Regions from separate parts of the Corynebacterium amycolatum genome, predicted to be linked through region 2. Evidence: predicted binding sites of a transcription regulator. Region 2 holds the regulator's gene; the other holds the start of a gene.
The links. The regulator LexA, encoded in region 2, represses DNA repair genes until DNA is damaged. The targets are predictions, from matches to a motif close to CGAACANNTGTTCG.
Positions count from the first base shown of each region.

Region 1: I6J19_RS02810 (HNH endonuclease signature motif containing protein) is a predicted target of LexA. The motif match lies at 3,316-3,329, and genes of this name have one in related genera.

Region 1 covers NZ_CP069513.1:623,919-629,566, reverse strand. Annotated here, with positions in the region: gene I6J19_RS02825 (AAA family ATPase) at 1-465, opposite strand, end outside; gene I6J19_RS02820 (App1 family protein) at 462-1,475, opposite strand; gene I6J19_RS02815 (transglycosylase family protein) at 1,569-1,895, shown strand; gene I6J19_RS02810 (HNH endonuclease signature motif containing protein) at 1,892-3,121, opposite strand; gene I6J19_RS10980 (GNAT family N-acetyltransferase) at 3,403-3,720, shown strand; gene I6J19_RS10975 (GNAT family N-acetyltransferase) at 3,608-3,925, shown strand; gene I6J19_RS02800 (NAD(P)-binding domain-containing protein) at 3,882-4,835, opposite strand; gene I6J19_RS02795 (LLM class oxidoreductase) at 4,890-5,648, shown strand, end outside.
Region 2 covers NZ_CP069513.1:2,013,974-2,019,621, forward strand. Annotated here, with positions in the region: gene hrpA (ATP-dependent RNA helicase HrpA) at 1-1,749, shown strand, start outside; gene nrdR (transcriptional regulator NrdR) at 1,746-2,228, opposite strand; gene lexA (transcriptional repressor LexA) at 3,094-3,795, shown strand; gene I6J19_RS08845 (DeoR/GlpR family DNA-binding transcription regulator) at 3,889-4,668, shown strand; gene I6J19_RS08850 (1-phosphofructokinase family hexose kinase) at 4,665-5,636, shown strand.

The DNA.
Region 1 (5,648 bases), 1.1 Mb from region 2:
CAGCTGGCGCAGTACCGACAGTCCGGCCTCGGGTTCGTCGAGGAAGATTAGCGATTCGGCACCGAAGCGGCGTTTGGCCAGCGCCATGATGGATTGGCCGTGACTCATTTTCGTCAGATCCGCCATGCCGTCACCGCCGGGGAGGCTGCCGATCGATGCGTAGAAACGCGCGAGGTTTAAGTGCGCGTCGCCGCGAAAGAAGAACGTATCCGGGGGATTGCGCTTGGTCAGCGCGAGCGGAATCGGAGAGGTGCGCTCCTGCGTTTTAAACCGCGAGCCGCCGTCCGTGTCGACCCCCATCGCCGACGCCAACGCCTCCAGCACCGTCGACTTTCCCTTGCCGTTTTCGCCGGTCAAGATGGTAATCGGCGTGGTGAAGGCCATGGGGAAGGGCAACGCGAGCTTTACGACGTAAGCCGGGAGCTCGGCATCATCGTGAATACGGGCCTGGCGGAGGTAGATCATGGTTGCGGCAGTTGGTCGATCTGTTTGAGCAGCTTAAAGCCGTCGGCACCCTCGATGAATGGAACCTCCTTGTTCTCCAGTTTTTCAATTGGCACTGCGGTGCCGTGGGAGAGCACGTGCTCGCTGGGAGTGAGGTTGCGGATTGCGATTGCCGCGACCTTATCCGGATGCTCCGCCGCGGCTGTGCCGTAGATGAGCGGGTCGTATTGGCCGTCATCACCGACGAGAATCCAGTTGATTTCGGGGAAGTCAATAAACAGGTCCCGCAGTCGCACCTTCTTATGTTCCTTGCCCGAGCGGAACAGGCCAGTGGGCGTTGGCCCCCAATCGGTGAGCAGTAGCGGGCCCTTCGGCAGGTTGTTGCGGTGCAGGAACTTTTTTAGTGTGCCGAAGGTGTTCCATGCGCCGGTGGAAAGGTAGATGACGGGAACGTCCGTGTCCTCATCGGTTTTGCTCGCGTAACGACGGCGAAGTTGCGCATAGAACTCGCTGAAGCCAGCGACGGCTTTGCGCTCGTCTGTCTCTTTGACCCAGGAGTTGTAGGCGGCGATGAGGGTGCGCGGCAGCATGGTGACCAAAACAGTGTCATCAATATCGGAGACGATGCCGTATTTGGTTTCCGGGGAGAGGATGAGGGCCTCTGCGGGAGTGTCGTTGATGGTGATCTCGTGCCAGCCGGGTTCGAGGCCGTGATTCCGAATCAGCACCTCGATGTAGCCGTTGCTATCCGTGGTGGTTTCCACCGTGCGATTGCCGGCAGTGATGGTGACGGGAAAGTCCGCGAGTTCGACGGTAAAGAACTGCCAAAACCCGCGTTTTTTGTTTCGTTCTTCGTCTCGTTTTTTGGCCGGATCCTTCATAAGGACACGGCCGAGTACGCGAACGCGCTCTGCATTTCCGTACCCGGTGAATCCGATGATTTCCGGTTCCCAACCAGCGTTTTTGGAACGCTTGGCGGCCAGCGCGTTGATTCTTCTCTCGGTTTTGCGGACGACATCTGCCACGGACATGCTTTCCAGGATACGGGTTGACAGGGTGGGGGAGGGTGCGCGTAGGTTGGTCGGCCAAGAGAAAAGTCAACCCTTTAGGAGTGTTCTCTGTTTATGCGTTTTTCCGGTAAGTTCATCGCATCCGCCGCCGTGGCAGCAGGCATGATTGCTGCCCCGACCGCCGCCGCTAACGCTGCATCAGTCAGCGCCTGGGATCAGGTTGCGGCATGTGAGTCCGGCGGAAACTGGCAGACCAATACCGGTAACGGCTACTACGGCGGACTGCAGTTCTCGCAGCAGACCTGGAGCGGCCACGGCGGTGACCAGTACGCACCAACGGCTGACCAGGCCACCAAGGAGCAGCAGATTGAGATTGGCGAGCGCGTGCTTGCCTCCCAGGGTGCTGGCGCATGGCCGAACTGCGGTGGCCCGCTGGGTTAATCCTCCCCATCATCAAAGACTAGATCTGGCACCGCCGCGAATGACAGCCACCACTTCATGTAGTGGTCATGGCGTGCTTTCGTCTTCTGAGTAGCGCGCTTGTCAAAAGTCTGTCGCCCGAACCCGGCTAACGGTCCGGCCGGGACGGTCGCCGCGGTAACGCCGTCGGCAGAGGACCACACCTCTGAGCCGTCCTCATAAGCCGTGATATCCCAGAGCTTGTGGGTTTTCAGGTTGTGGTGCTTCCGGCATAGGCAGTGCAGATTCTGTGTGTCGGTGGGGCCACCGGCTTCGGAGTCTTCCTGGTTGTACGGTGCGATATGGTCAATATCGCACTTGTACGCTGGGACTTCGCAGCCGGGGAAGCGGCACGTGCCGTCACGACCGTGGACGCGGGCAACCTGCGCTGGGGTTGGGCGGTAACCATTGGTGGCGCTGTCTGCTGAGAGGCGGACATGCGTCACCTTTTGCATCCACTCTTCCGTGACCAGCGCGCCGAGCCAGCCGGCGCCGTCCAGCCAGGCGTCATCACTGTGGGGCTCGCGGAAAACATTGAGCACAACTTCTGCATTGGTGCGCTGGTGAATCAGTTCCACAAATGCATCCGCCTGCGTCATTTCTTCATTCGCGCGGAAGACCGTTTCAATTGCGCACATGGCGAAGTAGGCGCGGTCCGGGCGCAGCGTGAGAATGATTTGGGAGTAGCTGTCGGGGCGTTCCACCAGAGTCACCGATTCCGTATCGGTGATGGTGGGAATTGTGCCGTCAGTGCGAGCACGGTCATCCAAGTCCGCAGCAATATCACCAATTTTGGTGGTGAGCGTACGAGGGCCAATCATCGCTTGACGACGCTTCCGTGGCGTAACCAATGCCAGAATTTTCTTCTCCGCATCGGGTATTTGATCCGGCTCGATGCCGACCACGCCATGTGCAATGATGCCGAGTTGCCGCATGGACAATGCACAGCTTTCCCGGGCGTAGGCCGCTAGCTGAGGCATTTTCTCCAGCAATAGGCCAATGTCACAGATACGCAGTGCTTCACTGCGGGTGATTCCCAGGCGAACGCTGATGCGAGCGGCATGGTTTTCAACGTCATCATCGCCTGCAGGGCAGCAGGCTTCAATCAATTCAAGGTGGGTGCGGTTGGTAGCCCGCGCGAGTGCTGAGAGCTCATCTTCGGGATTTTCATGAGCCCAATATGGTTCGGGTACTTGTTCGGACTTCATTGGATCCCCCTGGTGTTCCAATGGTTGTCGGCCTTCTTTCGAACTTACTTGCTATCGTACAGGTGTCATTCTGGCTTGTAAAGAGAAATGATGAGAGATCTTGAATGGTTTTTGTAGATGTCGGCTGACCATAAAAGCGTTTGCTACCAGGTTGTTTGCGGGTGACGCATGGAGGGTTGCGGAAAAATATAAATAAAACACCCGTTCGAAACCGGAAGCTTGATAATCTCGCATCTATAAAGGCGGAGTGCAGAAACCAGCGCAGAAAACGGGGCAAAACCATGATTATTCGGCAAGCAACGCGGGAGGACGCCGAGGCAATCGCGGAGATTTACAACGAGGCCGTGATCAACACCGTCGCCATCTGGAACGATGGCACGGTCAGTGCGGAGAATCGCATTGCATGGATGGAGGTGCACTGGGAGAAGGGTTACCCGGTTTTCGTCGCCACGCTTGACGACGAAGTCGCTGGATATGCCACCTTTAGTGACTTTCGCGACTTCGACGGGTTTTCGGTACACAGTGGAAAACTCCATCTACGTACATCCGAGCTTTCAGGGCCGGGGCATTGGCGGGACGCTTCTACAGGTGACCATTGATGCTGCTCGTGAGGCGGGAAAGCACGTTTTGGTGGCAGCGATTGACGGCAGCAACGAGGGGTCGATTGCGCTGCACGAAAAGTATGGTTTCCAGCGTGTTGGGCTATTGCCTCAGGTAGGGACAAAGAACGGGCGTTGGTTGGACATGATGTTGATGCAGATCATGCTGACAGTCGAGCAGCCACCCGCTCAGCCGCGCGCTTAGCGAAGGGGCCAACACCCATAATCGTGGCTGCACCGGGGCCAACCCAGTCGCCGTAGCCGACGAACTCGATGAGGTCGGAGTCGACGCTGCGGAAGGGGCTGAGCGCGGGGCGGAAACCGGTGCACCAAATGAGGTGGTCCGCGTGGACGTCGTCAAGCGAAGAGAACATGGGTGTCCAGGTGAGGGCACCGGAGTCGCGGGCTTTGCGGACGGACGGCAGGACAACGATGTCGCCGATACTGTCGGAGGGGCCGGGGTCGGGTTCGCCACGTGCGATGGCGAGTGCTCGCTGACGGTTGCGTTCGAACAGGACGCGACCGTCGACGTCGTCGGGCATCCAGCGCGGTTCGTGGCGGGTGAACCAGGTGGTGTCGATACCGGAAAGTATCAGTTCAGCGGCGATTTGGGCGCCGGAGTTCGCCGCGCCGACAACGGCAACGCGGGAGCCTTCGAATGGCTCGGGGCCTGGGTAATTGGCCGAATGCCACTGTTTTGCGGAGGTCGTGCCGGGGTAGTGGGGGACGAAGGGGCGGTTGCCGGTGGCGGCGATGAGTTGGTGGGACTCGAAGTCTCCGGCATCGCTGGTGAGGTGGAAGGTGCCGTCGTGGGTGACGTGGGTAACGTTAACCGGGCGCTGAACGCGCAGTTCGTAGCGCTTTTCGTAGGAGCTGAGGTAATCAATCACATGGGAAGTGGGCGGGAAGCCGTCATAATCGGGCATCTGGATGCCCGGAAGGTTGGAGAAACCCGGGGTGGAAAAGAGCGTCATTGAGGGCCAGACATTGCGCCAGGAGCCGCCGGGAGCCGGCTGATTGTCCAGAACGAGCGGATCAATGTCGTGTTTGTGCAGGTAGTAGGCGGTAGCGAGGGCAGCTTGGCCGCCTCCGACGATGATGGCATCCTCAAGCATGGTTCCAGCTTAACTGCGGGTGCCGTGGCTCAAGCTGTACTACCGTTAAACACCATGAGCTCGCTGTTTGATCTTTCGGACAAGCCCATCGACGAACTACCCGGTTACCAGCGCACATTCGCGCCGGGCAGGCTAACTGTGGGGCTCAGTCTGCCCATCGAGCAGGACGCCGAAGCCGAACCCAAGGACGCGCTGAGCAATCAGATTCGGCTGATTCGGAAAGCCGAACGCGCAGGCATCGCGGCAGTGTGGGCGCGCGACATCCCGCTGCGTGTGGAAACATTCGGCGACGTCGGCCAGGTCTACGACCCCTGGATGTACCTCAGCTACATCGCCGCACACACCAGCGACATCGCACTCGGCACGGGTGCAATCGTCGTGCCTTTTCAGCATCCGCTGGTGATGGCTAAGCGCGCGGCCACGCTGGACAGGCTTTCCGACGGCCGTTTCCTCTTCGGCGTTGCCACCGGCGATCGACCCGAGGAGTTCCCCGCCTTTAACCAGGACAAAGGCAAGCGCGGTGAGCGTTTCCGCGAGCATATCGAGGTCTATGAAAAGGCCCTCAGCACCAGTGACCGGCCTATCCGGTGGTCCGAGGGGAAGATGGGCGGATCCGATGTGGTGCCCAAGCCGCTGGCACGCCGAGTTCCGCTGTTGGCCACCGGCTCATGCCAGCAGAGCCTGGAGTGGAAAGCCGCTCATACCGACGGGTGGTTCATGTATCACAAAGGCCTGGAGATGCAGAAGAAAAACATCGCCAACTGGCAGGAGGCGGTAGCCCAGGAGTGCGGTGAGGGTGTCTTCAAACCCTTC
Region 2 (5,648 bases):
GCTATGGCTTACCAGAAGTCGACGCTCTACGGCGTGCCCGTAGTCGTTGACCGACTGGTGCCTTATCACCGTGTTGATGCGGATGCCGCACGCTCTATGTTCATCCGCTGCGCACTTGTCGACGGCGAGTGGAACACTCATCATGAGTTCTTCAAGAACAACCAAGACAAGCTGGCCGAAGCTGCGAAGATCGAGGAAAAGCAGCGGTCCCGCGGGATTGTCGTCGACGACGATGTTCTTTACGCGTTCTACGACTCCAAGTTGCCTGCTTCCATTACCACTGCAGCCAATTTTGACCGCTGGTGGAAAAAGACCAAACCCAAGCAGCCGAATCTCCTCGATTTCGATCCGAACAAGCTGCTCAATCCGGATGCCGGCGATATCGATGACAATGCCTTCCCCGAAATGTGGCAGCAGGGCTCCGTCGATTTCTCGCTGTCCTATAAGTTCGAACCGGGAGCTCCTGATGACGGCGTAACCCTTCGCGTCCCGGTTCCTCTCCTGGCGGGTCTGCGTGAAGATGGCTTCGACTGGCAGGTTCCCGGTCTGCGCGCCGAGCTCGCAGAAGCCTATATTCGCACTCTCCCGAAGGCTCTGCGTAAGTCAGTTGTCCCCGCGCCGGATTTCGCACGCCGCGCGCTGGAGACAATGACGCCGTATTCAGGGCGCTTCGTTGATGTTTTCGCCGATGCTTTACGACGGCTCGGAGGCTCCGGCATCAATGGAGCCGATTTTGACCCGTCCAAGCTGCCAGCGCACCTGCGCTTTAACTATGCGGTTATCGACCGACACGGCAATATTGTCGATCAGAGCCGTGATCTCGCCCCCTTGCGCGCTAAGCACGCGGCAACTGTCTCGACTGCCGTTTCGAAGCGTGCAAAGTCTGCAGCCCACGAAGCCGTGAAAAAATGGACTTCGGACAATCTCGGCACTGTGGCAGAGACAGTCAAAAGTACTGTCGACGGTCAATCGGTCACCATGTATCCGACGCTTGTGACCACTAAGGATGGCGTGGCCGTCGAAGTCAAACCAACTAAGGCCCAGGCCGAGGCCACATTGGCAACTACCAACCTGACTATGTTGTTGCGCGAATGCCCCGTCAACGCTGCACAAATGACTAAGGGACTTCCACTTCAGCAACGCGTTGGTGTGGATGCGTGGCCGCATGGCGGCGCAGATGGACTCGTCGAAGACTGCCGCGTCGCAGTAATCCGCGATTGCATGATAGCTGCTGGTGGCCCGGTACGATCCCCCGAAGAATTCAACAAGCTACTTGAACAGGTTCGCTCCGGTGTCGCCTCGGAGGTACGCCAGTTGGTTGTCGGCATTGCACAGGCCATGCCGGCCTATGTCTCGGTGACTAATCAGCTGGATAAGTGGGAAGGCGATGCTATTGACGATATGCGTCGCCAGCTGGAGTTCATGTTCCCCAAGGGAGCGGTGGCCAAGCACGGATGGCAGCACCTGCGTCATTTGCCACGCTATCTACAAGCGATGGAGATTCGCCTTGAGGAAATGAACCGCGATCCCGGCCGTGATGCGGACCGTGAAGATGAGGTTACTGAGGCTCGTGAATATTTAGCTGCGAAACTCGAGCGGCTGCCCAAGGGGCGAGCGCATTCTGCGGAAGTTCGGGATATTCAGTGGCTTATCGAAGAGCTACGCGTCAGCCTCTTTGCCCAGCGTTTGGGAACAGCCCACAGTGTTTCCCTGACCCGAATAAAAAAACGTGTGGATAAGCTGCGCTAAGGCATCTCCGCTTCCTTGCCATGCGCCTGTGGTTTCTTTCCTTTGCGCATGCTGGAGATTTCCTGGATGAAGTCATCCGCCGAAGAAAATGACTTGTAGACGGAAGCGAACCGGAGGTAACCCACCTCATCCAATTCTTTCAATGGTTCAAGGATGGCGAGACCGATATCATTTGAGTCCACCCGAGGCGTGCCTTTCTCGCGGAGGCTCTCCTCCACTTTTTGTGCAAGCTTCTTCAGCTGAGACTCTGATACTTCACGCCCCTGGCACGCACGTCGAACACCCTGGATAACCTTTTCACGGTTGAACTCCTCAGGGATTCCATCCCGTTTAACAACCATCAGCTGCGAGCGTTCAATCGTAGAAAAACGTTTACCGCAATTCAGGCATTCTCTCCGGCGACGAATCCCCATACCGTTATCTATTAACCGTGAGTCCAAGACTCGTGTCTGATCATGGTGACAAAACTGGCAATACACAGCCTCCAGTCTACGTCCAACCCCAACGCCGGAAACCGGAATGATTATTGCGCGGAGTAGGAAGCGTACGTAGACGTAAAGGTGCTTTCGACTGTCTCACTTTCCCCTTGTTCAAAGACCACGCTGCCGAAAACTCCGAAGAAAACACCAAGCCCTAGAGCCCATACCGCCATCAAACGAGTCAGGTTAGTGCCTGAGGATACATCACTACGATTGGACTGCTGCGCCCTGCTAACAGGTAGAGACGGGCGCCCGTAGTTGACCGAGACATGACTAGGCCGCGACCTGTCCCTCCGCATTCGCGCCGATGAAGCCCCATCGCGATTGCGCTGTGCAATACGTGCACGCTGACCGGGCCGAACGATGTGCTGCGTGCAAGACGCACTACGTTCACCCCACACCAACGGGGCTTTCCGTGTCGTCCGAGCAGAGGGCTCGGAAACTTGAGAAAAGTCAATATCAGATGCGCTGCTAACACCTAGTGCGGTTGAAACCGTAGACATCATGTTTTCTCCCTTTCCAACGTTGACTCTCCCACCGTTGCCGGCCTGGAGAGAATAAGAGTTGTACGACCGTTTCCCGACGCTCTGGAGACTATGTCCAAGGGCGGATGCAGAGAATCCGTCTAGACCTTTTCATCAAACGACTGTTCGAGTAACTTGTCATGTTCGATTTATAACACCATGTTCGAACGTTGTCTACTGCTATCCGGTTTTATTTTCGATTTTCGGAACCGCCACGGCCTCCGAGCACGGATTACGCAGACTTTTTCCAAAGAATCCAAGGACGTGCGGTGTTCGATGCTCGACGATTCGAACAGTTTTGAGCTATCATTCATTCGAAAGAGTTTGAGAAGGGATGTTCCATGGCTCAAAAGAAGAAAGCGAACCCTAAAACACTCACCGATCGGCAGCGTCGCATTCTTGATGTCATTTCGGATGCCGTCGTACTTCGCGGATACCCACCGAGCATTCGAGAAATTGGAGATGCCGTGGGCTTGAATTCCACCTCGTCGGTGGCATACCAACTCAAGGAGTTGGAAAAGAAGGGCTTTCTCCGCCGCGACCCACACAAACCCCGTGCGGTAAACGTAAGGGATTCGAAATCCTCAGCTGGCACTTTCACTCCGGTAAAGCCTGGGCCAAAGGCCACTGGCAGCACCCAAACTCCCGAGATACCAGAGGACATGCCAGAGCCAATCTTCGTTCCTATCGTTGGACAGATTGCGGCTGGCAACCCCATTTTGGCGGAACAGCATGTGGAAAGTCATATGGCACTTCCGATGGAGATTACGGGCTCTGGTCAGCTGTACCTACTCAAGGTCGTGGGTGATTCCATGGTTGACGCAGGCATTCTCGACGGAGACTGGGTGGTAGTCCGTTCCCAAGACGTGGTCGAACAGGGCGACTTTGTTGCAGCCCTGTTTGAAGATGAAGCAACAGTCAAGGAATGGCACGAAGACGCTGCTGGCAAGTGGCTAATGCCCCATAATCGCGCATTTGACCCGCTCCCCGCAGAGCACGCCAAGATCCTCGGCAAGATTGTCAGCGTCCTACGCAGTCTCTAATTTCCCACATTTTCGTTGCCCGAAACAGACACAAACGGGCATACTGGAAACAGGTAGTAAAGCTGAGAATTCTTAACAGCTAAGGAGCGGGGAATGTACGCAGAGGAACGCCGCCGGAAGATTGCGTCTTTGACAGCAGTCGAAGGGCGCGTGACGGTCGCTGATCTTGCGGAAGCTTTCGATGTCACAGCAGAGACGATTCGCCGTGACCTAGCTCAGTTGGATGCAGAGGGCGCAGTTCACCGTGTACACGGTGGCGCTGTAGCTACTCGTTCTTTTCAGACTGTTGAGTTTTCAGTTGCCGCTCGAAAGAACGCGCAGAAAGACGCGAAGCTCTCTATTGCCCGCTGTGCTGCCGATTTTCTACCTGACTCTGGTGGTGGAATTTTTCTCGATGCCGGAACTACCACCGAGGCTCTTGCAGAGCTGATGGTCCACTCCCCTGATAACCGCCGTTGGTCGGTTGTCACAAACTCTCTTCCCAACGCCATCACACTCGCAGGATCGAACCGCATTGAGCTTCAACTCCTTGGCGGCCAAGTCCGCGTCATTACTCAGGCGGTTGCTGGCGATACCGCACTCCGTACTCTTGCGGTTATGCGTGCCGATGTCGCTTTCATTGGTTCTAATGCCTTGACAATTGACCACGGTCTTTCTACTGCTGATCCGCAGGAAGCAGCGGTAAAGCGCGCGATGATCACGAATGCGCGCAAGGTCATCGTTATGGCGGACTCGACGAAACTCGGCCGTGACTTCCTTGTCAGTTTTGCGGCATTGGAAGATATCGACGTCGTGATTACAGATTCCTCTGCCCCGGAGCAATTCGTGAACGATCTCAGGGAGCAAGGTGTCGAGGTCGTGGTTGCTTCATGATCCTGACCTTGACTGTAAATCCGTCAATCGATCGACTTGCTCGCCTCGATACGGAGCTCAAGCGAGGTGGAGTGTTCCGCCTACCAATGGCTGAGGACATGGCTGGCGGCAAGGGAATTAATGTGTCCAAGGCGTTGCACTACGCGGGAGAAAAGACGCTCGCGCTCTACCCGGCATCAGACTCCGGAAAATTCACACGTCTGTTGGAAGTCTCTGGCATCCCCCACGAAGCCATCAACACGACTAACGAAGCCCGCGTTAATCTCACACTCGCAGAGCCAGATGGGACGACCACCAAGCTCAATTCCCCTGGCATGACATTGACAAAAGCGCACCGTAGACGTGTCCTGGAGAAGCTTATCCACCATGCTAAACGCGCCACGTGGGTAGTTTTCGCAGGTTCACTGCCCCCTGGCGTCCCCCGGGATTTTTACGTTCAATGCACCGAAGCGGTGTATTCGGTCAACCCGAATATTCGTGTTGCTATGGACACTAGCGACGGCCCACTGACTGAGGTCGTTCGCGCATTTCCGAAGGTGCGGCCTTTTTTGATGAAGCCAAACGCCTACGAACTTGGCCAAATCATTGATCAGGACGGCGAAGAACTTGAGGCCGCTGCAGCCGAAGGGAACTATCTTCCCGTAGCGCAAGCTGCTCGTGCACTGAACGAACTTGGTGTTTCCGAAGTCCTTGCCACTCTCGGCGAGGCAGGGGCGGTACTTTCAGTGAAGTCAGGCGGTTGTTTCGCTGCTACCTCACCCTCGATAGTCGCTCAGTCCACGGTCGGTGCTGGAGACTGTGCTTTGGCCGGCTACGTTATGTCCCGCGAACGCGGTGATAGTCACCAAGATTCACTAACCACCGCCGTGGCTTATGGGGCGGCGGCAACCAGTCTTCCCGGTACGACCATCCCCTATCCAGAACAGGTTCGCCCCGAGGCTGGCCGGTTATGGCAGCTCGACGCTTAGCTTTTCGATGCC